3 regions of the Ruegeria jejuensis genome follow, and region 3 is predicted to be linked to each of the others. Evidence: riboswitches for the same ligand, from Rfam matches in the RefSeq annotation. Region 3 holds a riboswitch; each other region holds the start of a gene.
The links. Region 3 has a riboswitch for cobalamin ahead of AB1E34_RS16350 (DUF1636 family protein). Riboswitches for the same ligand answer to the same signal wherever they lie in the genome.

Region 1 (10,179 bases), on a different contig from region 3:
GCATCGCCGGAAAAGCTGATCACGTGTCGGTCCGGTTCGGCGAGTTTCAACCCGATCGCCATGGGCACCGCGCAACCCATCGTGCACAGCGCCGAGGACTGGATCAGCCCGCGCGGTTCGCAGCAGCCCCACATCTGGCTGAGCAGGATGCGATGCGCCCCGCTATCGGCGGTGGCCAGCGTCGTGTCCGGCAAGGTGGCGCAGGTCTCGGCAATCACAGCTGCCGGTCCCCATTCGTCATCGGCGGGGAAGGCCGCAGCCAGCGCGTGTCGGGCCGCATCGGGTTCATTCCCGGGCCATGTCGGGCGTGCCGGGATGCCCTTGGCAAGGACCTCCAGCGTGGCGGCGGTGTCGGCTACGAGGTTCACCCCGGCCTGATGCATATAGTGATCGTTGGGCACCGCCGCGATATCAATGACATTCTGCGTGGCCGGGTCCCAGATCTCGCGCCAGCCGGGGCGCATCTCGATCGGGTCATAGCCGATGCAAAGCACCAGATCCGCACCTTGCACCAAGGGCACAAGATGGCTGTCGGCCAGCGGCGACAGGCCCGCGCCGCCCAGGCAAAGCGGATGGTCTTCGGGGATCACGCCCTTGGCCTTGTAGCTGGTCACGAAGGGAATGCCGAAATGTTCCAGAAAGGCACGGGTCACGCAGGCAGACCCGTCATAAAGCACATCCAGCCCGATGATCGCGATGGGCCGCTCGCTGCTCGTCAGCCATTTGCGCGCCTGTTCCACCTCGGTGCCGCAGGGAGCAACCGGGGCTGCGGGCGCAAGGCGGCGCAGGCGCGAGGGGGTGACCTGCGCATCAGCGACCGAGATCGGCACGTCGATATGGACCGGGCCGCAGCGCTGTTGCATTGCCAGCGACACCGCCTTGTCGGCCACGGTATCGGCGCCTTTGGCGGTCATCCGGAACGTGCCCTTGGTGATCGGGCGGAACACCTCCTGGTGGTCCATCACCTGATGAGTGTAGGTCAGCGCCTCATCGGCATCGACGCAGCCGGTCAGCACGATCATCGGCACCCGGTCCTGCTGCGCGTTGGCGACCACGTTGATCCCATTCATCGCGCCTGGCCCCAGTGTGGCAAGCAGGATGGCAGGCGCGCCGTCTCGGTGATGTACCGCCTCGCCCATGAAGCCCGCCGCATTCTCGTGCTTGGCCAGATGGAAGGTGATCCCGGCCTTTTCCAGCGCATCGACCAGCGTCAGCACTTCGCCCCCCGGCATCCCAAACGCGTGGCGGCATCCCGCCTCGTAAAGCCTGCGGGCCAGAAGGTCAGCGGCGCGAATGGTCTGGTTCTGCATCGAGGGGTCTCCGAACAAACTTTGAGCGGAGATTGCGCGTTGCGCGCCCGGAGGCAAGTGGAATCACGTCACTGTGACGTCGCAGCAGACTTGGCGATGGTGTCAAAGCGGCCATCCAGCTCTTGTCCGATGGCCTGCAATTCGCTGCCACCCTCTGCATAGGGAGCAAAGACAAAGGACGGTGTTTTGTAGGACAGCGTGGCCGTCCCGTCCGCATTTTCGGTCACATAGAGCCGGATCGGCGCTTCGATCATCGCCGCGGTCGAGGTGTTCAGGACGCGCACCGCAAAATCGTTATTGAAGACCCCAATGACGCGATTTCCGGGTATGGTGATGCCGCGCGACGCTGCCGCCTTGGTTGGCCCGGCCTGGGTCACGACGATCAGCCCGTTCTCTTTCACCGCAGCTTTTACATCATCGACAAGCTGGTCGTAGGATTTGCCGGTCGGCAGCACCGCCCATCCCTCGCGCGCAGCCATATCTTTTGCATGAGCTATGGTGGCTGCCCCCAGCGCGACAACAAGACAAGCGATTCTGAGCATGGCATTCTCCCGATCTGTCTCGCCTTGATGCCATGTTACGGGGGCGGGCGGAATCACAATTCCGTGGATCGGACCTCCGGCTCAGCCCGTGCGCTTGCGCAGCAGATAGATATCCATGATCCAGCTATGCTCGGCGCGGGCTGCGGCGCGGGTGTCGATGATCTGCCGGGACACCTCATGCAGCGGGCCATGGATCAGAATCTGTTCCTGCATCCCGACAAACGCGCCCCACCAGATGTCATAGCGGTCGGGATCGAGTGATTGAAACGAGCATTCACCGTCCAGCATGACGGCGACAGAGGTGACCGGATCGGGCCAACCCTCGTCGCGGATGCGGCGTCCGGTTGTGACGATATAGGGCGCGCCCAACTCGTTGATCGGGATTGCGTGGGCGGCGGTCAGCGCCTGAATGGCGGTGATGCCGGGAATGACCCGGATTGCCGGTTTCGGGTCCAGCCGATCCGCGATGCGCAGCGAACTGTCATAGAGCGAGGGATCCCCCCAGATCAGCAGAGCGACGCGCTTTGCGTCCTTGTGGCGCGCGATGGCCTCCTGCCAGCGCCGCGCGATGGCGTCATGCCATTCCTCGACCCCTTGCAGATAACCGTCATCCGCCCGACGTTTGGGGATGTCGAAATGGGCCAGCGGCGGCGGTGTGGCGCTTAGATCATTGATGATCTGCTCGCGCAGCCCAGCCAGATCCTCTTTGCCGCTTCCTTTGCGCGGGATCAGGATCAGATCCGCGTCACAGATCGCGCGCGCGCCCTCGCGGGTCACGTGATCCGGGTTGCCAGTGCCGATGCCGATCAGGAAAAGCTCTTGCATAACAGACAATGGCTCCGGCCTGTGTCGAGCCGGAGCCATCCTTTGCAGATTAGATTGGATCAGGCCGCGTGATAGAGGCGCGGGGTCACCAGGCCGGAACCCTTCATACCCTTCAGCGACTTGGCACCGGCCAGAACCGCAAGGTCAAAGACCGGCTCGATCAGCACGACCAGCATATAGGCCAGACCAAAGCTGCCAACGGCGGCCATGTTCTCGGCGCCGAATCCCTGACCGTAGAAGGCCCAGAAGGCGACCCAGGCGATCACGCCGCCCTGATAGGCTGCCGAGAGCTTCAGAACATCCGTGTAGCCCAGATCGACATAGGCGACGTTCTTCGGCAGCGCGCGCTTGGCCAGCGCATGGATACCAAAGAGCGGCACCAGCAATGTGGTAATGTTCACGAAATACATCGGCACGTCGCTAGGCGCGAAGAGCAGGCCCTGAATGGCCAGGCCAGCGGCCAGACCAACCGCAGCGGGCGCGACGCCCAGAATCAGCAGCAATGTGGTGCCCAGAATGAAGTGGACCTCAGAGATACCGACCGGGAAATGCGGCAGCACCTCGAAGAAGATAAAGACGCTCAGCGTGGCGGCGATGGAGCGCGCAATGAACGAGGTCGCGGCGCGTTCTTTCAGATCGTCTGCGATCAGTTTCAGAGAATACCCAGCGGCAGCGGCTGCTGTACCGTAGGCGAAAATCATTTTTGCGCCATGCACGACGCCCGGTTCGATATGCATTTACTGTCTCCTTCCCGCCATCCCCGGCGGATACGCGTGCCGGTTGTCCGGCTGTTTCCAATCACGGCAGGTTTCCTGACTCACGGATCGTCACAAGCGAGGGCCTTCCCGGCGATATGCCAGTGGCGATTGCCACGCTTGCTTCCCGATTACAGTTGCGGGGGCAGTCGGGGATTTGCACCCCATTCCCTTTTCCCCGGGCCTTGCGGCCCGAGCACCGTAACCGCACTCTTGTCTTGCCAGCCCCAATTGCGTCAACCCCAAAAGCGGCATTCATTCGTCGGCGAGCGGCCCATAAAGGATTAACGCTGGCGCGGTGCCGATTTCAGCGGCGAGTTTTTCCGATAACGCCCCCATCGTCGTCCGATGCAGCGCCTGATCCGGGGTCGAGACGGATTCAGCCAGCAATGCAGGCGTGTCCAGTGGCAGGCCGTTCGCGTGCAGCGCTTCGACCAGTAGCGGAAAGGTACGCTTGCCCATGAAAATCACCGTGGTGGCCATCGGGTCGGCCAGTGCGGATAGATTCAGATCTTCGGGCAGCTTGCCGCTCACATCATGGCCGGTGACGAATTGGACCCGCCGGGCGGTCAAACGCCGGGTCAACGGGATGCCCGCCGCTGCCGCTGCCGCGCAGGCGGATGGAATGCCGGGGATGATTTCGTATCCGATCCCGGCCTCGCGCAGGGCCACCAGCTCTTCCTCCAAGCGTCCGAACATGCCGCCATCGCCGGATTTCAGTCGCACGACGCGGGCGCCGGTCTGCGCATACTCCACCAGCAGGCGGCTCACATGGTCCTGTTTGGGCGAGGGGCGACCGGCCCGCTTGCCCACCCCCACCAGATCGGCCTCCTCGCGCGCATGGCTCAGGATCGGGCCGCTGCTTAGGTCGTCGAACAGAACCGCGTCGGCCTGTTGCAGCCGGTCCACCGCCTTGAGGGTCAGCAGCTCGGGGTCACCGGGGCCGGAACCGACAAAAGACACAAACCCGCTCATGAGCGCGCCTCGGCGATCAGGTGAAAGAATGTGCCCGTCACATTGCCGCGCAGCGACCCGGTTTGCGGGCCTTCCACACCTTCGGCATCGACCACGCGGGCCAGCGGCGCATCGGGCTGTTCGACAATCGAGGAATAGTGGAACTCATGCCCGCGTAAGACGGCTCCGGCTTCAAAACCGGGCATTGGCGCGGTCAGAGTGGCCTTGCGGTAGCCAAGATTGAACTTGCGCTTCTCATAAGAGGTCACCAGCCCGAGCAACCCCGCCATCTCGTGTCGGTTGCCCTCCTTGTCGATCAGCGCCTCACCCAATGCCATGTAGCCCCCGCACTCGCCGTGTACCGGTTTGGTTTCGGCATGTCTGCGCAGGCCGGTCAGATAGATCTGCGCCCCCGCAAGCCTGCCCGCATGCAGTTCCGGGTAGCCGCCGGGCAACCAGACCAGATCGGCATCTGTTGCCGGGGCCTCGTCACCCAACGGCGAGAATGGCAGAATCTCCGCCCCTGCCGCACGCCATCCTTCCAGCAGATGCGGGTAGGTGAAGGAAAACGCAGCATCGCGGGCCAAGGCGATCCGTTGCGCCGGAGGACGCGGCAGCGCGGCTGACGATGGCCCCTTGGGGCTTGAGGAAGACGCGGCCCCCTTGATCGCCTCCAGATCGACATGTTCGCGCAAAAACGCCGCATAGCCCGCGATGGCGCTTTCCAGGTCGGGATGCTCCACTGCCTGGATCAGACCCAGATGCCGTTCGGGCAGCGTCAGGTCGCCCCGGCGCGGCAGCACGCCCAGAACCGGCAGGCCCGCGCGCTCCATGCCCAGCCGCGTCAGACGTTCGTGGCGCGGGCTGGCGCAGCGGTTCAGGATCACACCGGCAAAGGGCAGGTCCGGGTTATACATCCGAAATCCCAGCGCCGTGGCCGCCGCCGATTGCGCCTGACCGCCCACATCCAGCACCAGCACAACCGGCCAGCCCATACGCAACGCGGTCTCGGCGCTGGTGCCGTGGCCGGTCTCTCCGGGCTTTGCCACCCCGTCGAACAACCCCATGGAGCCTTCGGCCACCACTATGTCGGCCCCCGCCACCTGCGCCGCGATGCCGCCCAGCAGCGTCTCGTCCATTGCCCATGTATCGAGGTTTAAAGACGCGCGTTTCGCCGCCGCCAGATGAAAGGCCGGGTCGATATAATCCGGCCCGCTCTTGAACGGCTGCACTGCCAGACCGTCTTCGGCCAGCGCCCTGAGCAGTCCCAGCATCACCGTGGTCTTGCCGGTCCCCGATGAGGGCGCCGAGATCAGCAGGCCGGGAGGGTTTGTCATCGCCTCAGTCATCCCCGTGGCTCCAGCTGGACCACGGGCTTTCGGCGCTTTGCGGTCGGTAGCGGCGGTCATAGGTCTTGGAGTAAAGGCAGCTTTCGTCAAAGCCTTCGCCTGCCAAAGCCGGGCCGACCAGAATGAGCGCGGTGCGTGAGATACTGTCGTCCAGCGCCGCCTTGAGGGTACCCAGCGTGGCGCGGATGATCCGCTCATCGGGCCAGCTAGCGCGGTAGACCACCGCCACCGGGCAATCCGCGCCATAAGCGGGGGTCAGATCCGCTATCACCGTGTCGAGATTGCCGATCGACAGGTGAATGGCCAGCGTCGCCCCGGTGCGGGCGAAGTTTTCCAGCGTCTCGCCCTCGGGCATGGACGAGGCGCGCCCCGGCGTGCGGGTCAGCACCACCGATTGCGCCAGGCCGGGCAGCGTCAGCTCGGTTCCCAAAGCAGCGGCGGCGGCAGCAAAGGATGGTACACCGGGAGTGACGCTGACGGGAATGCCCATCTCTTTCAGCCGCCTGATCTGTTCACCCATGGCAGACCAGACCGACAAGTCCCCGGAATGCAATCGCGCCACATCCTTGCCCTCGGCATGGGCGGTGGCGATCTCGCCCATGATCTGATCCAGATCCATCGGCGCGGTGTTGATGATCTTTGCGCCCTCGGGGCAATGGCCCAGAATCTCTTCCGGCACCAGTGAACCGGCATAAAGGCAGACCGGGCAGGCGGCGATGATATCGCGCCCGCGCAGGGTCAGCAGGTCTGCGGCGCCCGGTCCGGCGCCGATGAAATGAACGGTCATGTCTGTCCTCCGATGGCGACCGCGCAGGTGGCGAGGCGGTCGGTCGAGATATATCTGGGGGCGATCAGGCGCGCATCCGGCCCGGCAGCGGCAAGTGCTGCGGCCTCGGCCACGCTGCCGGTGCCGCGTTCGGTCGCGCTGCGTTGGGACTGGGTGAGTGTTCTGGCCGCGCTCAAGACGGCGGCCTCAACGCGCAGAACGGGTACATGCAATTCCGCGGCCAAAGTTCTCAGGGCAGGGTGCGCCGCCTTGTCGTCGGCCGTGGCCAGCGCGGTGACAAAGTGATCTCGCGCTGCGCGTCGATAGACATCATGCAGGCTTTCCGCTGTCGCGACAGAGGCAAATCCGAACCCGGCCACGATCATAGTGTCACACTCCATTGCACCACCGGATAGGCTGCTTTCCAGCCCCGGCGCGGCCCGAGGGGACCTGCCTGCGCCAATTCGATCCGCAGCAGGTCGCCGCCCAGCTTTTCGTGCCAAAGGGCCAGCAGCGCCTCGCTTTCCAGCGTCACCGCATTGGCGACCAGCCGTGTGCCGCTTGGCAGATAGGCTTTGAGCCATTCCAGCAAGGCCTTGCTCAGCCCACCGCCGATAAAGACGATATCGGGCATGGGTAATCCGGCCAGCGCCCCTGGCGCTTCGCCCTGCACCACATTCAACCGGTCGACCCCCAGAGCGTCAGCGTTGCGGCGGATGCGCTCTGCTCTCTCCGCGCGGGGCTCGATCGTGGTTGCGGTCAGGCTGTCATGGCTCAGCAGCCATTCGATCCCGATCGACCCACTGCCGCCGCCGATATCCCACAGATGTTCCCCCGGTTTCGGAGCCAGCGCCGACAGGGTAAGTGCCCGGATCGGGCGTTTGGTGATCTGCCCGTCGCTTTCAAAGACCTCATCCGGCAGCCCGCTCGCTTTGGGGAGAGTGCCGCCATCACCGCGTATCTCAAGGCCAACGCAAACCGGGTGCTGGACGTCGTCAAAAGACAGGGCTTCAGCCGTTGTCGAGCGATGGCGTTCTCGCGGCCCACCAAGCGCCTCCAGCACATGGAGGTGACTGTCGCCGAACCCCATCTCGCTTAGCCAATCTGCAAGGGTCTGAACCGCTGCGCCATCCCGCATCAGGACCAGCATCCGCACACCCGGCGACAGGTGCGGGCGCAAGCGGGTGAGCGGGGCGGCATGCAGACCCAGCGTCAGCACCTGTTCCAGCGGCCAGGCGAGGCGGGCGGCTGCCAGCGAGAGGCTCGATTGTCCGGGCAGGGCGGTCCATTCGCTCGGCTCGAAGTGCCGCGCGATCACGCTTCCCGCGCCGAACCAGAACGGATCGCCCGAGGCCAGCACCACAACGCGCTTGCCCCGCAGATTTTCGAGCAGTGGCAAACCGTCCGAAAACGGCACCGGCCATTCCACCCGTTCCGCCGCGCTTTCGGGGACCAGGGACAGGTGGCGGGGCGGGCCCATCACCACCTCGGCGCTGTCGAGAATTTGGCGGCTTGCGGGGGGCAGGCCATCCGGTCCATCTTCGCCCAAACCGATGACGGTCAGCCACGGATGCTCAGCCATGCCGCACCCCGCGAACCCCAACATTCTGATCCTGGGCGGCACAACCGAGGCCAATGCGCTGGCCCGCGCGCTTGTCGCGCGGGGCTTGAACGCGACCTATTCTTATGCGGGTCGAGTGGAGACGCCGCGCCCGCAGCCCCTGCCAACCCGGATCGGCGGCTTTGGAGGTGTCGAGGGCCTGAGCGCTTATATCCGCGACAAGGCCGTGACCCATGTGATCGACGCCACCCATCCCTTTGCCGCCCAGATGAGCCGCAACGCGGTTGCTGCCTGCGCGCAGACCGGTACCGCTCTGGCGGCGCTGGTGCGCCCGCCCTGGCAGGCGCGCGCCGGTGACAGATGGCAGCACGTCGCGGATATCGCTGGCGCGGTCGGCGCACTCGCGGGACCCGCCAAACGGGTCTTCCTTGCGGTTGGACGCCTGCATCTCGATGAGTTCGCCGCCCAACCCCAGCACCGCTATCTGCTGCGGCTGGTGGATGAGCCGCAACATATCCCGCTGCCCGATGCGGATGTGGTGGTCGCGCGCGGTCCCTTCTCGCTGGAGGATGACATCGCGCTGATGACCCAGCACGAGATCCAGCTGGTGGTGTCCAAAAACGCTGGCGGCAGCGGCGCGCGCGCCAAGATCGATGCGGCGCGAGAGCTTGGCCTGCCGGCCCTGATGATCGACCGACCCGTTCTGCCTGCGCGCGAGGAATGCGCCACGCCGGATCAGGTTCTGGACTGGCTCGCTCATTCCGGGGTGAACCTTGGCGTGTAAAGGATTGGCGGGCCTTGCCTTTCGATGATCTTGGTGCGCGAGGAACCGACAATAACCATAGTGCGCATATCGGCCATCTCGGGTGTCGCCTCGGCCAGGGTTGCGATGTTCAGCGCTTCATCCGGGGTCGAAACCGCGCGCGCAAAGAGGATCAGCCGCTCGGGTTCACACTCCTCGCGCAGGATTTCCAGCGTCTTTACAAACCCTTCCGGGCGGGATTTCGAGCGCGGGTTGTAGAAGGCCATTGCAAAATCCGCCTGCGCGGCGAGGCGCAGACGCTTTTCGATCAGGCCCCAGGGCTTGAGATTGTCGCTGAGATTGATGGTGCAGAAATCATGCCCCAGCGGCGCGCCCGCACGGGCCGAGGCGGCCAGCATGGCGGTGATGCCAGGCAGCACCGAGACCTCCAGATCGCGCCAGGCGGCGGGGCCGTTTTCCACCGCCTCGAACACGGCAGAGGCCATCGCAAACACACCGGGATCGCCGGAGGACACCACGACAACGCGCTTGCCTTCGGCGGCCATCTGCAAGGCGTGTTGCGAGCGGTCGATCTCAACCCTGTTATCCGAGGCATGCAGAGTCAGCCCCGCGCGCTTGGCCACCCGCGCGACGTAAGGAATGTAGCCCACTACATCGGTGGCCTCGGCCAAGGCACCGCTGACCTCGGGCGTGACCAGGGCGGCATCGCCGGGGCCAAGCCCCGCGATCTTGACCCATCCGCTCATGGCCGCCGTCCTTGCCCATGCACGATGATGATCGAGAAATAGGGGGTGATCCCGTCACAGGCCTCGCTGAGCTTGGTGACCGTCTGATTGGGCATCTGGGCATATTCGACAATCCAGGCCCGGTCATAAAGCCCGGCGGATTTCAGCGCCCGTTTCACCTTGTCGATATTGCGCCCGATCTTCATCACCACCAGCGCGTCGGTCCGCGCCATGCGTTCCGCCAGCATCGCCTCGGGAAGGGTGCCGACCAGCACGGTCAGCACATCATCACCCCAGGTGATGGGATCGCCCGTCGCCGTCCATGCCCCGGACATGCCGGTGATGGCAGGCACCACCTCGACCGGAGCTTCGCCGCGCAAGCGGCTGTAAAGATGCATGAAAGAGCCGTAGAAAAACGGATCACCCTCGCAGAGGACAACCACGTTCTGGCCCTGATCCGACAGGTCCTTTAGCCGCGCAGTGCAGTCTTCGTAGAAATCCGCCAGCAGCGCGTTGTAACGCGGATCGGTCACCGCGATTTCCGTGGTCACCGGGTATTCCATCGGGAATTCAGTGGCCGTTTCAGGAATCATGCCATTGACGATTTTGCGCGCCTGCCCGGTGCGGCC
Region 2 (10,179 bases), on a different contig from region 3:
AATATCATGCGTTTTTACCTGTTTGATGCTGAGCTGAGGAACGGATGTTGGTGTTCTTCCGCGTTGAGAGTCGGCCTGCCAACGGCGTCACACGAGACGTCTAACGGCCTAGAGTACCCACCGATAACGGTTTCATCGAAGGGTTCAACAGTAAGCTCGGGGCGGGGTGATTGAACACGCTGTTTACAATTCGCGAAACTTTCGAGTCTTGTTAATGCCGTCACGCCCCAAGCGGTTCAATCACCTACTTTGAACGGTGGTTCTGACTGTCAGCTCTCGGTCTTCATGAACAGCCCCGGTCGTTAGATTTGCGAAGGCAACAGGTTTCTCGCTGATTGCGGTCACGCTGCCAACGCCCGCTGACACATGGCCAGCCAGTTGCTCTTGCTGGGGCATCAGTTCAATCACTTCATGCGCAAGCGTCAAGCAGGACGACAACCAATCATCCCTTTTGGCATCGTCGCTGAATGTTTCCCTGACTCTAGCACTGGCAAACGAAGGAGTGCCGGGCAATTCCGTTGCCAGCGCGATGTGTGGCGCAAAGGCGCCGCGAACTGTTTCTGAACTATCGAACCGACTACCAGACACCTCAACAAATGGTGTCGTTCAAGAGTCCAACAAGCGGGCGAATGCGTGCGAGCTTCAGCAAGCCGGGAATTTTCTGGGCCCCACGGTTCGAACTGGACACCTTTGCCGGAGGCAGCGTGAATGATGGCGCGACAACACCTGACCTGTCCGCGGCAGATGGGTGGATCGGCGGTTATGAATTTGGCGCCCGTATGTCGCAGCTTTTGTTTAATGCCGGGGCAAAGCGCCGTTCTGGACGCACGGGTGCAGCAACGCGCCCAAGAGATTCGGGTTGTGTCCTAACGTAAATCGGCAAGCCGTCACTTCTCGGCCCAGCGGGTTCGTGCCGGGGTAAGCCTCTGAGTGTGTCTCATTTGACCTGCGCTGAGCAGCCAGGTGGCTGCTCTGGGCTGGCTTCATTGCTGCTTGCGACTAAGCCACTGTTAGCGCCGCACCAGTGCGGCCAGTGACACGCCCAGCACCGACATCAGCGCCAATGAGGCTGCGGGGGCCAGCACCGCCAGGGGCGCGCGTTCCATGTAAGGCAGCGCGTCAGCCAGGATCAGGCCCCATTCCGGTGACGGCGGCGGCGAGCCGAGCCCGAGAAAGCCAAGCGCCGCCAGGGCAAGCGCGTTTCCCGGCAGGCGCAGCATGGCGTGGCGCATTACGGGGCCAAACACCGCAGGCAGGATTGAACGCGGAATGAGGCGCAGACGTGTGACACCCAGTATAGGTGCGATGCGGACATGGGGCTGGGATCGCGCCTCTGAAACCAGCGCGGCGGTGTGCGCCGCAAGGGGCGCCCAGGCGACCGCACACACGGCGATCAGCGCGCCGATCAGGCTTGGCCCGATTGCGGCCACAACAATCAGGGCAGCAATGGTCGGCGGCGTGGCTTTGGTGACCTCGATCAAGCCGATGGCCAGACGGGGCATCAACCCCATAGCCAGTCCGATGATCAGCGAGACCAGCGTCACGACCAGTGCCATTCCGATGGTCGCGACCGCGCCATGTGCAATACGTGCGAGCACATCCCGACCAAGGCCATCAGCTCCCAGCGGCAAAGACAGGCTTGGGGGTTGCAATCGAATGTATAGTGATGTGAACGGGTCGCGCGGCAGACCCAGAACGATCATCAAAAGAAGGATAAGCACAACCGCGCAAGGCACCAGCCAGAGCCGACGATCCCGCGTTGGTTGTTCGAGTTCGGGCACCGGCAGCGCACCTATGCCAAGCGCGCGACCCAGCAGGGCGACCCGGATCAGGTTGGCGATCACTCCGATCAGCAGCGCATTGACCAGCAGGATCAGGATTCCGGCCTGGAGCGCCGGAAGGTCCTGCGCCGAGGCCGCCCCAAGAACTGCCCGACCAAGGCCAGGGATCGAGAAGACCTGTTCAACGGCGATGGCACCACCTGTCATCGCCACGATAACCATGCCAATCTGCGGCATCAGCGCAGGCAGGCTGCGACGCATAACAGCCCGCGCGATTTTACCGCGCGAAAACCCCGCCATGGCCCATGTCGCGATCCAACGCTCCTGGAATGTCGCGGAAATCGCATTTGAAATAAGCCGTCCCAGATACCCGCCCGCCGGCAGGCCCAGAGCAAAGGCCGGCAACACGACATGCACCACATCACCCCAACCATAGGGGGGAAACCAGCCAAGCCAGACCGAGAACATAACCAGCAGCAAAGCCGACAGCAGGAACTCGGGCAGTGCGGTCAGCGTCGCTGCGACGATGCCGGATGTCCGGGTATCACGCCCGTGCAAACCGCGCCGCATCGTGGGCCAGCAGACCAAAAAGGCAATCGCGCTGGCAACCGTAAAGGCCGCCGCCATCAGGATCAATGACACACCGAAGGCATTGAGCATGTCCGACAGAACGGGGGCGCCGGAAATCCACGAGGTCCCCAGATCGCCATGCAAGAGCCCCGCAGCCCAGGCCTTGAGGTGCTCAACCGGCCCGAGCGCCAGTCCAAGCCGCTCACGAATGGCCGCCAGCGCTTCGGGCGTCGGGTTCTGCTCGCCCATCCGCGCCCGCAGAATGCTGAGCGCGGGATCTTTGTTCGAGATCCAGGGCAGCAAGGCCACCAGAACCATCACACCAACCAATGTCACCCCGCGCGAAAGCGCGGGGGTCAGACGATCCAGCGTTTGGATCATTTGGTCAGCGTGGTGTGTTCCGTGATCAGCCTGCGCTCGCGCGGGTCGCGTTGCGCTCCGGACACGTTAGCGGCCTCACCTTGAATGATGCGCCCATGCAGCATCGGAACGGCTGCACCACTTGCCAGAATGGCGGCCTCAGCGGCGATGATGGCCTCGCGGCGCTCCACACCGGGCTCGATTGCGGCTGCGGCCTCAAGGGCGGCGTCGACTGCCGGGTCGCAAAGCTGCGAGATGTTGAACGAGCCTTCGCACCCGAAATCACTGACCATGTAGGACACCGGATCACCGCTATCGAGCACGGTGGCACGTGACAGAATAATGAGGTCGAAATTACCAGCCAGCATGTCGGCCTCGATATTGGCGTATTCGCGGACATCCTGAGTGACGTCGAAACCCGCCTCGCCCAGCATTTGGGCGACCAGTACGGCGACTTCGGGCAATTCGGCCCGGTCAGTATAGGTGCCAAGCGTGATCTTGGTGCCTTCAGGGGCCTTGGCTTGGACGTGATCGATCGGCGTTCGCAAGGGGTTCGCCCAGGGTAGCGCCGGGCCGAACAGACCGCGCGCGACGTCGGCCCGCCCTTCATAAACGGTCCGGACGATAGCGTCGCGGTCAATCGCATCACGTACCGCGCTGCGCAGGGCGGGATCGGTCAGCGGGCCCTTCTTGGAGTTCACGTAGAGCGTATTGGTGCGCGGCATCGGGACTTCGTGAATCAGAGCCGGGTCGATCAGCGCAGCCTGGCTGACCGGAACGGTTTCGACCACCTGCGCGGTACCGGTGCGCAACGCGGCCCCTCGCGCGGTGCCATCGCCTACATAGTCGGCATCGATGCCCGCTAGCTTGGCACGCTCACCCCAATAGTCGTCGAACCGATCCAGATGCGCGCTCGTCACGCCGTTGATTTCCGTCAGAACAAACGGGCCGGTCCCTGCTCCGGTCGGTGTCACGACACCTTTTTCGCCATAGGCTTTTTCAGCCAGAATCGCGAGCTGCGGGCTGGAGAGACGATTGGGTACCAAAGGATCGACGGCCTCGGTGCGAACGATCACGGCATTGCCATCGACCTCAACCGCCATCTCGACCCCATCAAGAATGCGCGGCTTGGGCGCGGCCTGCGTTGCCGCCAACAACGCGGCTGCGACCTGCTCCGGGGTCAGATCGGTGCCATCGTGAAACTTGACGCCGGACCTGATCACAAACCGCCACGTATGATCGTCAATTCGGCTCCATTCGGTTGCCAGCAAGGGCTGCGGTTCACCGTCGGCGTTCAGGCGGATCAGTGTTTCCGCAGTGGACCAGCGGGACAACTTGAAGGCGTCGTCGGATAACGGGCTCAACCCCGAGCGCGGCGGTTGCAGCATTGCGACACCGATGCGCGGGTCTTCGGCATGCGCAGCGCCTGCGAGGCTCAGGCCGACGAGCGCGGCGCTTAGAAGGGTAGATTTCATTGGGGGTCCTTTCTTATGCCGCGGCGATCATCGGCGGTGCGGCGTTTAACAATTCTTGCGTATGCGGGTGGTGCGGGTCGCGCAGCAGGTCGCGGGTGGGTCGATCTTCGACTATGCGGCCCTCTTGCATGACCAGTATCCGCTGGCACAGTTCAGCCAAAATGGAGATGTCATGTGACACCATAAGGAAGCCTGTGCCTTGATCTGTGGAAAGGTCTTTCAGCACGCGCGCCACCTGGGCGCGGATGGTCATATCCAGCCCACTGACCGGCTCGTCCGCCAGCAGGAATACAGGGCGCATCGCAATGGCACGGGCAATCGCTACGCGTTGCGCCTGCCCGCCAGACAACTCGCCCGGTCGGCGCGAAAGGAAACGGTGATCCAGGCCAATGCTGGCGAGCGCCTGTTTTGCGAGTTGTTCGGGGTTCCGGTCGATATGCAGGCGCAGCAACGGTTCGGTCACGAGTTGTAAGACCGTCATGCGCGGCTCCAGCGATCCCGCCGGATCCTGCGGAATATACTGCACCATGCGCCGATACCAGCGCAGCGACGCGACTGAACCTGGCAGGACGGCGCGCCCGTCACAAAAGATCTGCCCGGCCTGCGGGGCTTCAAGCGCAAGAAGGCATCGCAGCAGGCTGGACTTTCCAGAGCCGGACACGCCAACCAGACCGACTCGGTCGCCTGCGTCGAGATCGAAGGAGACTTCGTGCAGCGCGGGCGCCGGCGGTGTCTTACGCCAAAACCCGCGCGGCGCCGGATACGCAAGCGACAGGTTACCTATCGACAGGAAGGTCATCCGTACAACCTCTCGCAGGCGATGCCGCAGTTTCTGGCTGAGGCGATCAACTCACGCGTATGCGCGTGCTGAGGATCGGTCACGAGCCGTTGCATCGGTGCGTCCTCGACGATGCGCCCTGCCTCGATGACAAGGGCGCGGTCACATAGATGCGCGGCTGCGTGAAGGTCATGGGTAATCAGCAACAGGCCCGGCCCGCCGGGGGCTTGGGTGACGTCGCGCAAAAGCCTCAGGATCTGAGCCTGCGTCACCACATCCAGCGCCGAGGTGGGTTCGTCCCCGATGATTGTCTGAGCCTTGCAGGCGACGGCCATCGCAATACAAACCCGCTGTCGCTGACCGCCCGACAATTCGGGAGAACACCGCCGCGCGATCTGCTCAGGCTCGGGCATGCCGACCCGCGCCAGAAGGTCGATGCTTGCTCGGCGCGCGTCCGCGGCACCCAAACCTGATTTTCGCAGCGGTTGTTCAAGCTGATAACCGATGGTTGTCAACGGGTTGAGCGCCGCCTGCGTATCCTGCATCACCATCGCCGGCCGTGCTGATGCGGGCCGCGAGAGGGCCGGCGTGCGGGTGACATCAACACCGCCAACGTCGATCCGCCCGGTGATCTCGGCCTGCGGCGGAAGCAGGCCCAGAGCGGCCCGTGCCGTCATGGACTTGCCGGATCCGGATTGGCCCAGCAGGGCAACCCGCTGACCCGGTTCAAGCACAAGATCGATACCGTTCAGGATCGATTGCCCATTCAGAGAAACCGTTAATCGGTCAATGGACAGGCAAGGGGAAAGCGCCACGATTTCACACAGAATCTGGTTCAGATTTACCTGTGATAGTATAACGTATCAGCAAGCTCAAGTGGCAGAATCGCTGGTAATTGACCCTCTGATGCGATCTTGGGTTTGATGTATCTTGTGCTTATTGGCGCTGCCCGGGCCGTAAGACCTAAGCCGACAAGAAGCGGTTTAGGCCTTGCCAAGTTGCATAGCTGACGATCCGCCGATACTTGTCGCTCAACAAGGGCCCAAAAGCTTCGTTGCGGCGTGCCAAAAGGGGCAGCGTTGCGCTAGCAGAATTGACGACTGACCATCTTTGGATGATTTCGAATCTTGACGATACAGCCCTGAGATGTCATGCGCGGTTTGTCGGTGTCCATTCGGACCTAACAGGGAATTCGCCATATGGGTCAGACCCATATGAACCGAAACTGCCCCCGCAACTGTAGGCGGTGAGCCAGCTCTGAACATACCACTGGGCCAAACGGTCTGGGAAGGTCAGGGCCAGCTAAGATCCGTCAGTCAGGAGACCTGCCGACGTAAACCTGAACCACCGGGCGGGGTTGCTCGGGAAAGGATCGTGATGCGACTGACACCTTTGTGCCGTGCATGGATTAGTGCACTTGCCTGCCCGGTTGCTGGCCTTTTTCTTTCTGTTTTCAAACCCCGGCATCGGATTTACCGGAGCCAAGACAATGACATCCAAATTCATCACCCTGACCGCGCTGGCCGCTGTGCTGAGCGCACCGGCCTTTGCGGATAAGACCAGCTATCCGCTGACCATTGAGAATTGCGGCCACACGCTGACCTTCGACAAGGCACCCGACAGCACCGTGACCATCGGGCAGTCCACGACCGAAATCCTGTATCTGCTGGGCCAGCAGGACAAACTCTCGGGCACCTCGGTCTGGTTCAACCCGGTCCTGCCCGAGTTCAAAGAGATCAACGACAAGATCGAACGTCTGGCCGATAATGATCCCAGCTTTGAAAGCGTCGTTGGCAAGAAACCCCAACTGGTCACAGTCATGTATGAATGGCATGTGGGAGCCGAAGGGATCGTCGCCACGCGCGAGATGTTTCACGATGTGAACGTGCCCACCTATGTGATGCCCACCGATTGCGCGGCCAAGGATAACTCGGTTGGGGTCGATGGCACACGGTCGGAACTGTTCTCGACCCAGCAATTGTACACCAGCATCGAACAGCTTGCCGAAATCTATGATGCTCAGGATGCGGGTGCCGCGCTGGTAGACGATCTGAAAACCCGCGAGGAACAGGCCATCGCCAAGGCCGCAGGCCTGAACCTGCCAGAGGGGTCCTCGGCGCTGTTCTGGTTCTCGTCGGCGGATATGGAGTCAGACCCTTATGTCGCCGGTCAGCAGGGCGTTCCTGCTTACATGATGGACAAGCTGGGTGTCGATAATGTGGTTACCTCGGGCGAGGAATGGCCGCTTGTGGGCTGGGAAACCATCGCCAAGGCTGATCCGACCTTCATTGTGATTGCCGAAATGGACCGCCGCCGTTTCCCGGCGGACGACGTCGAGAAAAAGCGCGCATTCCTTATGAGCGACCCGGTCGCCAAGGAAATGACCGCCGTCAAGGAAGGCCGGATCATCACCATCGACGCCCATGCCATGAGCCCGACCGTCCGCGCCATCTATGCATTGGAGCAGATCGCGGATGAACTGCCTGCTTTTGGTCTGACCCAATGACGGCAATTGATCGGCCACTTGCGCGCCGGTCGCTGTGGCACTGGGGGCTGGTCGTGCCCCCGGTGCTTCTGGCCGCGCTGTTGTTCGGGGCCGCTTTGGGGGAAACCAGTATTCCACCCGGCGTGGTACTGAAGGTGCTGGCCAACAAACTGTTTGATGCGGGCTATCCCGTCGACAAGATCGACGAGGGCATCATCTGGAATTACCGCATGTCGCGCGCGGTTGTGGCCGCCTGCTGCGGCGCGGGGCTGGCCCTGTCCGGCGTGATCTTGCAGGCGCTGCTGCGCAATGCGCTGGCCGATCCCTATCTTCTGGGCATCTCGGCGGGGGCCTCAACCGGAGCCGTCGCCGTCACCGTGCTGGGGCTGGGCGGCGGGCTGATCTCGCTGTCTGCAGGCGCGTTCATGGGTTCCCTGCTGGCCTTCGCTTTTGTCGCGCTGCTCGCCCATGCTGCGGGCGGCGGTGTCGGCCTGCGCGCGGCGGGGGTCATCGTTTTGGCCGGGATCGCCGGGTCGCAAATGTTCAACGCATTGACCGCCTTTCTGATCACCAAATCCGCCAATGCGGAACAGGCCCGCGCCATCATGTTCTGGTTGCTGGGCAATATGTCCGGTGTGCGCTGGCCTGACGTTGCCAGCGCGCTGCCCGCTGCAATGTTTGGCATCGTGGCCTGCCTGTGGAACACCCGCGCTCTGGATGCGTTCACCTTTGGTGCAGACAGCGCCGCCTCGCTGGGTATCGCTGTGAAGCGCGTGCAACTGACCCTGATCGGTATCGCCGCGCTGGTAACCGCCGCCATGGTTTCAGTTGTCGGGGCCATCGGCTTTGTCGGCCTTGTGATCCCGCACGCCATGCGCTTTGTGGTCGGCCACCGGCATGGCCGGTTGGTGCCCGCCTCGGCGCTCGCCGGAGCCGTCTTCCTTATCTTCGCGGATGTCATCTCACGCATGATCATCCCCGGACAGGTTTTGCCTATCGGGGTCGTCACCGCCCTGGTCGGCGCGCCCGTGTTTGCCCTGATCCTGATCGGCGGGAGAACGTCGCCATGATCCTGTCGTGCCAAAACCTCGGCTGGGAGACGCGCGGGAAACCCATCGTCAGCGATATTTCCTTGACCGTGAACGAAGGCGAAAAGCTGGGGCTGATCGGGCCAAACGGGTCGGGCAAATCCACTTTGCTGCGTATGCTTGCGGGCATCCGCACGCCCTCCAGAGGTTCCGTGCATCTGGGTGGCCAGAGCATGGCCGGGATGCGCCAGCGCGAGATCGCGCAAAGATTGGCGCTGGTTGAGCAACATGCCGACACTGCCGACCGCATCACCGTACGCGATGCGGTCGAATTGGGCCGCACCCCCTGGCTGTCGGCGTTGCGGGGCTGGGGCGCTCAGGATGATGCGATTGTTGCGCAGGCGCTGGCCGATGTGGACCTGTCGGGCTTTGGGCACCGACACTGGCACACGCTGTCCGGCGGCGAACGGCAGCGGGTTCATATCGCCCGCGCGCTGGCGCAGCAGCCGCAAATCCTGCTGCTGGACGAGCCGACCAACCATCTGGATATCCGACACCAACTGGCGATCCTGCACATGGTTGCGCGCCTGCCCGTAACCGCCGTGATTGCGCTGCATGATCTGAACCAGGCGATGCTCTGCGACCGGATTTGCATTCTTGAGAATGGCCGCCTCAAGGCCAGCGGAACCCCGAAAGAAATTCTGTCAGAGGGGATGCTGCGCGAGGTGTTCGGCGTCTGCGCCCACTTCCTCACCGACCCGGCGGATCAATCGCAGGTCATCCGTTTCCACACAGCCATGTCATAGCCAAAGGACCCAACATGCGTTTACTCGTTGCCCTCATTGTTTCTATCTTACCGTCCGTTGCGCTGGCAGAGCTGCATGAGGTTGAGATGCTGAACCGCGATGAGACCGGCTCGATGGTCTATGCCCCGAGCTATCTGAAGATCGCGCCCGGCGACACGGTGAAATTCCTCGCCACACGACCGGGCCACAACGCTGCCAGCATCGATGGTATGGTGCCCGGTGGCGCCGAGCCCTTCAAAGGCAAGATCAATGAAGAGATCGAGGTCACCTTTACGGTTCCCGGCATCTACGGCATCAAATGCACGCCGCATTACGCGATGGGCATGGTCATGCTGATCCAGGTCGGAGATGGGCCAGCGACCCCGGATACCCTGCCCGACGACCTACCGAAGCGCGCGAAGGACCGTCTTCTGAGCTATATCTCGGCGCAGCCGCAATGAAACCTTACCGATTGATCAACCGCCTTGGCTCGGGTGGCTTTGTTGTTGAGGCTGCTCTGACACTGGCCGACATACCGTTCGAACTCGATCTGATCGCATCCGACCCGTCCTCGCCATTGCCCGATCAGTTCCGCGATCTCAATCCATGGGGGCAAGTGCCCGTCCTGACCACGCCCGAGGGCGCGGTTCTGACCGAATGCGCCGCCATCCTGTTTTATCTCGCCGAGAGGCACAGATCGCTTCGGTACGGGCCAAACCTGTTTGTCGAAGATGTTTCCCGCTTCTATCGCTGGACCAGCTTTCTGGCGACCAATGTCTATGAAGGTATCCTGCGAAAAAGCTACCCTGACAGATACGCGATTGACCCCTCTATTCCGCAAGAGCAGCTACGCAACGCCATAAGGACCGCCGCCAGGGCCCGCACGCACCGGGCTTTGCATCTTATCGAAAACGAAC
Region 3 (10,179 bases):
CAGAGTGCTCGCATCCGTTATCTCCGGGTTCTCGCCGTTCTGAACAGCAACAGGAAAACGAAAACCGAACCGATTGAGGTGGTGACGATCCCGACAGGCAATTCCTGTGGTGCCAACAGCAGCCTGCTGAGGATATCCGAACCGGTCAGCAATGCCGCGCCCACCAGCGCAGCCGTTGGCAATAGCTGGCTGTGCAGCGGTCCGGCGATCCCGCGCGCAATATGGGGGACCATCAGGCCCACAAAACCGATGACACCAGCGACCGAGACAAATACAGCCGTGGCAAGGGCGGCAGCGAAAAACATGCTGAATCTCAGCCCCTGCACCGGCACGCCCAGGGTCGAAGCGGTCAGGTCTCCGGTCAGCAACGCATCCAGCCAGCGGCTTCGGTACAGTGAATAGCTGAGGATCAGCAATAGCCCGGCGCAGACGAGCGGGAAGGTTTCCCACCGGGCCAGACCCAATCCGCCCAGCATCCAGAAAATGACTGAATGCGCCGCCCGACTGTCGCCCGCGAAAATCAGGTAATTGGTGATGGCCGAGAACAGGAAGGACACGGCAAGCCCGGCAAGGATTAGCTTTTCCGGCGCGCTGGTCCGCAACCCGTGAACCAGTGCCAGAACGATGCCCGATGCAACAAGCCCACCGCAAAAGGCAGCCAATGGCAAGGTCCAAAACCCCAGAACATCTCCGGTCACGGTGATGACAAACACCGCCCCGGCGGCGGCCCCCGAAGACAGGCCAAACAGGAACGGGTCAGCCAAATCATTGCGCGTCGTGGTTTGCAGGACCACGCCGACGATCCCCAGACCGGCCCCAATGACCGCAGCAAACAGGGCGCGGGGCAGTCGCAGGTCGAAGACGATCCGATGCATCGCGGACATCTCGCCCTCGGCCAGCCCGGTTCCCAGCAGAACCGCCCCAACGGTGTCGGACAGAGGGATAGTTGTGGTGCCATAGATGGTTGAAACCAGCAAAAGGGCGGCCAGAACGACCGCCCCCAGCAGAAGTGTCAGGCCCATCCGGCCCATGTCAGTTGAGGACCGGATGCATGGCCTGCGCCATTTTCGAGATCGCGTCGATATTCGCGGGTCCCGGTGTCAACTCTTCATAGCGCAACCCGATCCAACGTTCATTCTTCACCGCATCGGTTTGCGACATTACAGGGTGTTCCTGCAGGAACTTGAACGTATCTGCCGCACCATTGCCGGTCTGATAATCCAGCAGCACCAGAAACTCCGGATTTGCCGCTGCGACCGCTTCCCAGGAACTCCGACCCCAGCTTGTGTCCATGTCGTGGGTGACATTCTCTCCCCCTGCTGCGGCGATCATCGCATTCGGGATGGCAAACTTGCCCGCCGTAAAGGGTGCGTCCGCCGGGCCATCCAGCAGAAATACACGGGGCTTTGGCAGATCAGCCGTTTGTGTCTGGATTGCTGTCAGGTCCTCTTTCCAGCCGGAGACCAGAGCCTCGGCCTTGTCCTCGACATGCATGACCTTGCCCAGTCTCAGGACATCATCAAACAGAAGGTCCATGCTGGCCTCTGGGCGGTCCTTGTCCAGATGGACACAGCTTTCCGTCAGGATCATGGTCTTGATGCCGAATGGCTTCAGCGTATCCGGCGTCACATCGCCGCCCGGCTTCATGCCATAATACCAGCCCGCGAAGAACAGGTCGGGTTCAACGGCAACCAGATTCTCAACCGTCGGGTATTTCGGCGCAAGCTCCGGGATATCGCCGCGCAGCGTGTTAAATTCCGGGCTGGTCTTGTACCACCCGGTGATCCCGGTCAGCCCGACGATCTTGTCCTGCAACCCCAGCGCAAAGGCCATGTCGGTCATGTTCATGTCATGTACGACCAACCGCTCGGGCTGGGTTTCAAACACCAGAGGTTCACCGCAATTGTCGACGGTGACCTCGTGGGCAGACGCGCCGCTTGCCATGGCTGCGGCCAGCACCACGGACCAGATATGTTTCATCGGGAAATACTCCTAGGATTGGGTTGAAACAGCTGTTTTCCGGATATCCAGCGCCGGGATCACGCGGCCTTCATGATGAAAACACAGGTAATCGACGCCAAAGGTTTCGCGCACATGCTGAGGGGTCAGTACATCGCTCACCGCGCCAAAACCGGTCAGTCGGGTGGATTTCATCAGCGCGACATGGGTGGCGAATTCCGGGATCATCACCAGATCATGGACGATCATCACCACGGTGATGCCCAACTCGGCAACCAGCGACAGCATCCGCCCCTTGGCGTCGGGATCTAGATGGTTGGTCGGCTCATCCAGAAACAGCAGCGACGGGTTTTGTGCCAGGGCACGGGCGATGTGTGCGCGCTGACGCTCCCCGCCTGAGAGCTGAACCATACGCTTCCCGGCCAGCGCGCCGAGTCCCGTCATGTCCAGAATACGGGTTAGTTCGCTGGCATGTTCTTCGGTCGAGCGATCCGCCCGGATCGGAATCTGCCCCAGCGCGACGTAATCCCGCAGCGTCAGGCGACCGTCCGGTAGTTCTTGCTGGCTGACCACTGCGATCATCCGGGCACGGTCTTTGGCTGAAAGCTCTTTCAGTCTGCGCCCTTTGATCCACACATCCCCAAAGGCCAGCCCTTCGGCGCCACAGAGCATGTTCAGCAAGGTGGTCTTGCCGGCTCCGTTTGGACCCGCAATCGCAAGAATGGCGCCTTCGTGCAATTCGAAAGATACGCCCTGCAGCAGAGCCTCACCATTCAACGCGTGGTATTCCAGATCCTTGGCGATCAGAAAGGCGGTTGTCATGACGGCGCCTCCTGTGCAATCCGGGGCATCCGCGACAGGGTTTTGGTCAAGAGCGGGCGCGGGCGATCGGTGGCGTTGGTCCAGCCATCCGGGCTTTGACGGTATTGCTCGGCAAATTGCGCCAGCGCGTCGATGTCTTGCGCGGTCTGGATGTCGCCAAACAGGTACTGCGCCTTGTTGTTGGCCTGGAACCCGACCGTCGCCGGGCGATCGCAGCCAGCCATACAGTCGATAGCGCGGATCGCAAAACCCTTTGGCAGCCTGTTCGCCAACATGTCCCGCATGGAGCCGACCGACGGGCCACCCTTGCAGGTCTCGCAGATCAGAAGGAAGTGGTCAGCTGTGTCCGGCATTGCCCGCTCCGCTTGTGCCCAAGCGCAGACGGAAGGTGCCGGTCATGTACACACGTTGCAAACGTGCCATCAAAGCCTCCTTCCAGGACGCCCCGCCCCGGGTTGGTTGAACATGTGATGGCAGGTCTCCTGACTTGCGGGTCATTGCTCGGCCATCCTTCCCGGCCATATGACCAGTGGCTGATTGGCTTTGCTCACCACTTACAGTTGCGGGGGCAGTCACGGACTTGGCACTACTTGGTGGACCTCACCGTATTCCCTTTTAATCCCTTGGGTGCACCATAGGGAACCATCTGGGGACTGAGTGCCCGAGGCCACGAGATGTGTCAATACGCGCTAAACATTTCGACATCTCGAATTGCTCGTGTGGAAAGACAGCTGACGTGTGCTCGGTCCCGGCCCTGCTGGATCGGATTTGGGAGTGATATGTCAGAAAATCGTCCTAAAAAATCAAACCCCTGCCGAGAGAAACTCGGCAGGGGTTCGTTTTATGCCCCAAGGGCGTTCCTGTATTGCTAGACGGGGGTTAACCCCACCTATCAATCGCGTTCTTCGATGATCTCAACCAGATGCGGGATCTTGTTGACCATACCACGGACCGAAGGAGTATCCTCCAGTTCGCGGGTCTTGTGCATCTTGTTCAGGCCCAGGCCAACCAGTGTTGCGCGCTGGTCTGCGGGGCGGCGGATCGGGGAACCGATCTGCTTGACGACGATGGTTTTTGCCATGTTTCCGTCTCCTTACGCTTCAGCGGCTTCAGAGGCAGCAGCCGGTGCTTCGTCCCGCTTGGGCAGGATGTCGGCAACCTTCTTGCCACGACGCTGCGCAACCGAACGGGGGCTCTGCTCTTTCTGCAGGCCGTCCATGGTGGCGCGGATCATGTTATAGGGGTTCTGCGAGCCAACCGACTTGGACACAACGTCCTTGACGCCCAGCATCTCGAACACGGCACGCATCGGACCACCGGCGATGATACCAGTACCTTCAGGCGCGGTCCGCATGACCACTTTACCGGCGCCGTGACGGCCTTCGATATCGTGGTGCAGGGTGCGACCCTCGCGCAGTTGCACGCGGATCATCTGGCGCTTGGCCTGCTCGGTTGCCTTGCGGATGGCCTCGGGCACTTCTTTTGCTTTACCCTTGCCAAAGCCGACACGGCCTTTCTGATCGCCGACAACCACCAGAGCGGCGAAGCCAAAGCGCTTACCACCTTTTACGGTTTTCGACACACGGTTGATCGCAACCAGGCGATCTGCAAATTCCGGAGTTTCGTCGCGGTCACGACCACGGCCCCGGCGATTATCACGTTCTGCCATTTTGGCATCCCTTTCATAAGTGGTGCTAGCGGCACCGTTTGTTCAATCCAAGTGAGCCCCGACTGTCGCCGAGGCCCCCGGATCATCGGGGCGATTCGAAAACCGCCCGCAAGTCTTAGATCTTCAGACCACCTTCACGCGCAGCATCGGCCAGAGCCTTCACCTTGCCGTGGAACAGGAAGCCGCCACGATCGAAATAGGCCTCTTCGACGCCTGCCTTCTTGGCACGCTCGGCGATGGCCGCGCCCACTTTGGTGGCCGCTTCGACGTTGTTCTTGCCGACCAGACCCAGGTCTTTTTCCAGGGTCGAGGCCGAGGCCAGGGTCACGCCACGTACGTCGTCGATCAACTGAACAGAGATGTTCTTGTTCGACCGGTGCACGGACAGACGCGGGCGACCCGCGTTGACCTTGCGAAGTTTGTTCCGAACGCGCAGGCGGCGCTTCAGAAACAGGGTTCTTTTGCTGTTTGCCATTGTTTGCGTCCTTACTTCTTCTTGCCTTCCTTGCGGAAGATGAACTCGCCCTTGTAGCGAATGCCTTTACCCTTGTAGGGCTCAGGCTTGCGCCAAGCACGGATTTCCGCGGCGACCTGACCGACCTGCTGTTCGTCGATCCCTTCGACGGTGATTTCGGTCTGCTTCGGAGCAGTGATGGTCACGCCCTCCGGAGCGACGTAGTCAACGTCGTGGCTCAGGCCCAGGTTCAGCTTCAGGGTGTTGCCCTGCATCTGCGCCCGGTAACCCACACCCTGGATCTCAAGCTCTTTCTTGAAACCCTGGGTCACACCGGTCACCAGGTTGGCAACCACGGTGCGGGACATGCCCCACTGCTGACGTGCGCGCTTGGATTTGCCACGCGGCACGATGGTGACGACATTATCCTCGACGTTGAGGGTCACATCGTCGGTCGCGGTGAAGCTGCGGGTGCCCTTGGGGCCCTTCACTTCGATGGTCTGACCCGACACAGCGGCGGACACGCCACTGGGCAGCTCGACCGGTTTCTTACCAATACGAGACATTGCAGACCTCCTTAGAAGACGGTGCAGAGCACTTCGCCGCCAACGTTGTTGGAGCGTGCGTTCTGGTCCGACATCACACCTTTCGGAGTGCTGACAATCGACACGCCCAGACCCTGACGGACCTGCGGGATGTCATTGACGCCCATGTACACGCGACGACCGGGCTTCGAGACCCGCTTCAGTTCGCGAATGACAGGGGTGCCTTCGTAGTATTTCAGGCTGATTTCGATGGCCGGATGACCGTTGGTGCCGGTCGTCTTTTCATAGCCACGGATGTAGCCCTCATCCGCCAGCACGTCCAAAACCCAACCGCGCAGCTTGGAGGCCGGGGTGGAAACGGTGGACTTGCCGCGCATTTGCGCGTTGCGGATACGGGTGAGCATATCGCCGATAGGATCGTTCATATCTGTCTCTCCCTTACCAGCTCGATTTCACCATGCCGGGGATCTGACCAGCAGAGCCCAGCTCGCGCAGCGCAATACGGCTGACCTTGAGCTTACGATAGTAAGCGTGGGGACGGCCGGTGAGCTGGCAGCGGTTGTGCAGACGGGTTGCCGAGCTGTTGCGCGGCAGTTTCGCCAGTTTCAGACGCGCTTTGAAACGCTCTTCCATCGGCTTGCTTTCGTCATTCGCGATCTCTTTGAGCTCGGCGCGTTTGGCAGCATATTTGGCCACCAGGCGCTCGCGCTTCTTCTCGCGTTCGATCATGCTTTTCTTAGCCATGTCTTTTCCTTCCCGCGCTTCAGCTGTTGAAGGGCATGTTGAATGCTTTCAACAATGCCTTTGCTTCAGCGTCGGTTTTCGCTGTGGTGCCAATTACGATGTCCAGACCCCAGGCCTCATCGACCTTGTCGAAATCGATCTCGGGGAACACGATGTGCTCTTTGATGCCCATGGCATAGTTGCCACGACCGTCGAAAGAGGTGCCCGAAACGCCGCGGAAGTCACGGATGCGGGGCATCGCGATGGTGATCAGGCGATCCAGGAAATCGTACATGCGGTCACCGCGCAGGGTCACTTTCGCACCCAGCGGCATGTCCTCACGAACGCGGAAGCCGGCGATCGACTTTTTCGCTTTGGTGATCACGGCCTGCTGACCCGCAATTGCGGTCAGGTCTGCTTGCGCCGACTTGGCTTTCTTGCTGTCTTTGACCGCTTCGGCACCGCAGCCGATGTTCAGAACGATCTTGTCCAGCTTGGGGATCATCATCTCGTTCTTGTAGCCAAACTCTTCTTTCAGAGCGGCACGGATGGTGTCCTTGTAAGCGGACTTGAGGCGCGGGGTATAGGTTGCGTTATCAAGCATCGATCACGTCCCCCGTGGTCTTGGCGAAACGCACCTTCTTGTCACCTTCCATGCGGAAGCCAACGCGGGTCGGTTTGCCGTTTGCATCAAGATAGGCCAGGTTGCTCAGCTCGATCGGCAGGGCCTTGGGCAGGCGGCCGCCTTGTTCGCTCTGGGACTGACGGGTGTGGCGGATGGCGATGTTCAGGCCATCGACAACGGCTTTGCCGGCTTTCGGGTCAACGGAGGCGATGGTGCCTTCCTTGCCCTTGTCCTTGCCGGAGAGCACGACGACCTTGTCGCCTTTTTTGAGTTTCGCAGCCATCAGAGCACCTCCGGAGCCAGCGAGATGATCTTCATGAAATTCTTGCCGCGCAGCTCGCGAACAACGGGGCCAAAGATACGGGTACCGACCGGCTCGTTGTTGTTGTTGAGGATGACGGCAGCGTTGCGATCGAAACGGATCGCGGTGCCGTCTTCGCGACGGACTTCCTTGGCGGTGCGTACGACGACGGCCTTGCGGACGTCCCCTTTCTTCACGCGGCCGCGCGGGATGGCTTCCTTCACCGAGACGACGATGACGTCGCCGACGGAGGCGTATTTACGCTTGGAACCACCCAGGACCTTGATGCACTGAACTCGGCGGGCGCCGGAGTTGTCAGCGACATCCAGATTGGTCTGCATCTGGATCATGTGGTTTCTCCCGACCTGTGGGGGCTGGTCTTGTTAGATCCCCCAGGGTTTCGACTAAAAGGAAAAGTCCTGGGGGCTCACGCCTCCAGAACTTCCCAACGTTTGGTTTTCGATTTCGGCGCGCATTCGATGATGCGGACCGAGTCACCTACCTTGAAGGTGTTCTTCTCATCGTGCGCCCGGTATTTCTTGGACTTACGAATGGTCTTTTTCAGAACCGGATGCGTGAAGCGGCGCTCCACCGAGACGGTTACGGTCTGTGCGTTGGCGTCGCTGGTTACGGTGCCTGTAAGGATACGCTTGGGCATCTGATTACTCCTCGGATGCCGCGGCAGCGGCCTTTTCATTCAGAATGGTCTTCACGCGCGCAGCGTTGCGGCGGGCCGCCTTGATGCCAGCGGTGTTTTCCATCTGGCCGGTGGCCTGCTGAAAGCGCAGGTTGAAGCTTTCTTTTTTCAGATTGGCCAGGTCCTCGCGGAGCTGGTCCGGCGTCTTGTCACGCAGTTCGTTGGCGTTCATCGCCCTCTTCCTTTTCTCAAAACACCAGAAGGCCCCGAATTGCCCGGGTGACCTTGGGCCTGGTGGATGAATGATAAAAACGAATCCCCCGACAAAGCCGGGGGAGCCGCAAGATGCCGCTCTATAGGGGGTTCGGGTGTGGGTGGCAAGGGAAAGTTTTGGCCCCGCGAAACTATCTACGTCCCGACGCCGCACTCGCTTGGAATATCACCAAACTGAGCTCACTTCTTGGTCGCCAATTCCACCTTCGCAATCGACAGGTCAGCATAGGATATGCTCAGCAAGTCGATCACTTTGTCGCCCTTGGTAAGCCGGAAAACCCCGGGCCGAACGAACGTACTCTTATAACCAGCCTGCCGAAATGCCTCTTCCAATCGCGGCAGGAACACTGGCACTACATCACCTTTTGGCGAAAACTGGAAAACACATTCGTTGTATTTTCCACTAGAGAAAACGGACGTGTTTTTGCTCCCCCAAAAGCTGACACTCATATTGAGGTCTGTACCAGATTGCGTCAGCGGAGATTCACCTTTGACCTGACCAAGCACTACACTGCGCGAACGGTGTGATGAAAAGTGTTTCACAAACCCCGCCTGCTCCAATGCGGCAAGGCTACCTGTTCCACTATCAAGGTTTTTTTTGCACTGCTCGAACGCGACTGGAAAATACTTGTCCAGCCCAACTGAAAAATTCGCGCGGTCGCGCGATACTTCTTCGGGACTACGGGTGGGCGTACATGCCGCAATCAGGAAGACGCACACCATCGAAGCGGTTGTAAGTAATTTTCTCACCGAACCCTCATTTTGTTGGCAGAAGTCGTAAAGATGCGCGCGCCAGAACACAGCGCGTCACTCTATCGGGGGTTGACTACCTTGAGGATTTCCGAATGTACAGGCAGAAGAGTTCAGCCCTTAAAATCTACGCCACTCGTCCGTAAAAAAAACGATTTCTAACCACGCAGGCCATTCGCAACGCCGGCCTTCCCAGGCATCCCACTACAGGACCGCCCACGGAGCTGGCGGAAATACTCAATCAAAGCGGGAGTTGAAAGCGAAGTTTATCGTTTTCTAGATGCGACGGGAACAACGCGCGATTCGCGTTGCGGCGTTGCAGCCCGAGTGCGCACTAGTCACACCTAGCCCCCCTTTTCCTGCATCTTCCGCACCATGTTCAGACGCATCCGGTACGGCAGGAAGGGCATGATCCAGCCCAGCACAAAGGCCAGTGGCTTGTCGTTGATGACCGTCAGATTGCCGGCGATCATCGCGTCATAGCCCACTTTCGCGACCGCCTCGGCAGTTGCGCCCTTCTGGGCAACCAGTTTTGTGCCCTCCAGATCGGCAACCGCCGCAAATTCCGTGGCCACATAGCCGGGTTCAAGCGCGGTGACCGTCACGCTCTTGCCCTTGAGCTCCTCCGCCAGCGCCTGGCTGAAGCTGGACACATAGGCCTTGGTCGCAAAGTACGTCGCCTGTAGCGGGCCGGGCATATGGGCGGCGGTTGAGCTGACATTGAGGATCTTGCCGCCACCGGACGCCACCATATCCTTGCCGAACAGGTGACAGAGCGCGACCAGCGCCTCGACATTCAGGTGGATCATGTTCAGATCGTCGGTCAGGTCGCGCTCCAGAAACGCGCCATGCCCGCCAAAGCCTGCATTGTTGATCAGGTAGTCGACCTTGATCCCCTCGGCCTTGACCGCCTCATAGAGCTTTGCTGGCCCGCCCGCAGCACCCAGATCAAGCGGGATAGCCGTGACGGTGATCTTATGGGCCGCCTCAAGCTCGGCTTTGAGCGCATCAAGCGCTTCGCCACGGCGTGCGGTGACAATGAGATCGCCGCCAAGGGAGGCGTGATAGCGGGCCAATTCCCGGCCAATGCCGGATGAGGCTCCGGTGATAAGCGCAGTCTTGGACATGGCAACCTCCAGGTGAACTCCAATTCGCCTCCTACATAAGGCGGACTTTGCGGGCTGTTAACCTGACTTGGGGCTATTCTGACCGAAACTGAGGCGTCACGTAATGCGATCGCGCTGCTGGGTCGGCGGCAGCCCATAGGCTGCGCGGTAGACGCGGGCGAAATGACCGGCGGATTCAAAGCCGCAGGATATGGCGATGTCGATGATCGATGCCTCGGACTGGATCAGCAGGTTGCGCGCCCGGTCCAGCCGCAGCTCCATATGGTACTTCTTGGGCGACGTGTTCAGGTACCG

Region 1: it holds a riboswitch for cobalamin, as region 3 does, so the genes downstream of both, AB1E34_RS15675 (energy-coupling factor ABC transporter permease) here and AB1E34_RS16350 (DUF1636 family protein) in region 3, are expected to answer to the same signal.
Region 2: it holds a riboswitch for cobalamin, as region 3 does, so the genes downstream of both, AB1E34_RS19295 (ABC transporter substrate-binding protein) here and AB1E34_RS16350 (DUF1636 family protein) in region 3, are expected to answer to the same signal.

The regions. Positions count from the first base shown of each region.
Region 1 covers NZ_JBGRUO010000013.1:91,353-101,531, forward strand. Annotated here, with positions in the region: gene AB1E34_RS15660 (thiamine pyrophosphate-binding protein) at 1-1,310, opposite strand, end outside; gene AB1E34_RS15665 (DUF302 domain-containing protein) at 1,379-1,852, opposite strand; gene cobF (precorrin-6A synthase (deacetylating)) at 1,934-2,677, opposite strand; gene AB1E34_RS15675 (energy-coupling factor ABC transporter permease) at 2,737-3,414, opposite strand; cobalamin riboswitch at 3,463-3,651, opposite strand; gene cobA (uroporphyrinogen-III C-methyltransferase) at 3,688-4,407, opposite strand; gene AB1E34_RS15685 (cobyrinic acid a,c-diamide synthase CobB) at 4,404-5,735, opposite strand; gene cobM (precorrin-4 C(11)-methyltransferase) at 5,728-6,522, opposite strand; gene AB1E34_RS15695 (cobalamin biosynthesis protein) at 6,519-6,902, opposite strand; gene cbiE (precorrin-6y C5,15-methyltransferase (decarboxylating) subunit CbiE) at 6,884-8,083, opposite strand; gene AB1E34_RS15705 (cobalt-precorrin-6A reductase) at 8,082-8,846, shown strand; gene cobJ (precorrin-3B C(17)-methyltransferase) at 8,819-9,571, opposite strand; gene AB1E34_RS15715 (precorrin-2 C(20)-methyltransferase) at 9,568-10,179, opposite strand, start outside.
Region 2 covers NZ_JBGRUO010000019.1:58,922-69,100, reverse strand. Annotated here, with positions in the region: gene AB1E34_RS19315 (ABC transporter permease subunit) at 1,011-2,732, opposite strand; gene AB1E34_RS19310 (ABC transporter substrate-binding protein) at 2,729-4,186, opposite strand; gene AB1E34_RS19305 (ABC transporter ATP-binding protein) at 4,200-4,985, opposite strand; gene AB1E34_RS19300 (ATP-binding cassette domain-containing protein) at 4,982-5,779, opposite strand; cobalamin riboswitch at 6,112-6,311, shown strand; gene AB1E34_RS19295 (ABC transporter substrate-binding protein) at 6,454-7,470, shown strand; gene AB1E34_RS19290 (FecCD family ABC transporter permease) at 7,467-8,519, shown strand; gene AB1E34_RS19285 (ABC transporter ATP-binding protein) at 8,516-9,283, shown strand; gene AB1E34_RS19280 (pseudoazurin) at 9,298-9,723, shown strand; gene AB1E34_RS19275 (glutathione S-transferase family protein) at 9,720-10,179, shown strand, end outside.
Region 3 covers NZ_JBGRUO010000014.1:85,646-95,824, forward strand. Annotated here, with positions in the region: gene AB1E34_RS16335 (FecCD family ABC transporter permease) at 18-1,022, opposite strand; gene AB1E34_RS16340 (ABC transporter substrate-binding protein) at 1,033-1,980, opposite strand; gene AB1E34_RS16345 (ABC transporter ATP-binding protein) at 1,993-2,781, opposite strand; gene AB1E34_RS16350 (DUF1636 family protein) at 2,778-3,134, opposite strand; cobalamin riboswitch at 3,237-3,443, opposite strand; gene rpmD (50S ribosomal protein L30) at 3,674-3,862, opposite strand; gene rpsE (30S ribosomal protein S5) at 3,875-4,450, opposite strand; gene rplR (50S ribosomal protein L18) at 4,566-4,925, opposite strand; gene rplF (50S ribosomal protein L6) at 4,937-5,470, opposite strand; gene rpsH (30S ribosomal protein S8) at 5,482-5,874, opposite strand; gene rpsN (30S ribosomal protein S14) at 5,888-6,193, opposite strand; gene rplE (50S ribosomal protein L5) at 6,213-6,776, opposite strand; gene rplX (50S ribosomal protein L24) at 6,769-7,080, opposite strand; gene rplN (50S ribosomal protein L14) at 7,080-7,448, opposite strand; gene rpsQ (30S ribosomal protein S17) at 7,526-7,756, opposite strand; gene rpmC (50S ribosomal protein L29) at 7,761-7,967, opposite strand; gene AB1E34_RS16410 (hypothetical protein) at 8,189-8,758, opposite strand; gene AB1E34_RS16415 (SDR family NAD(P)-dependent oxidoreductase) at 9,103-9,885, opposite strand; gene AB1E34_RS16420 (GlxA family transcriptional regulator) at 9,982-10,179, opposite strand, start outside.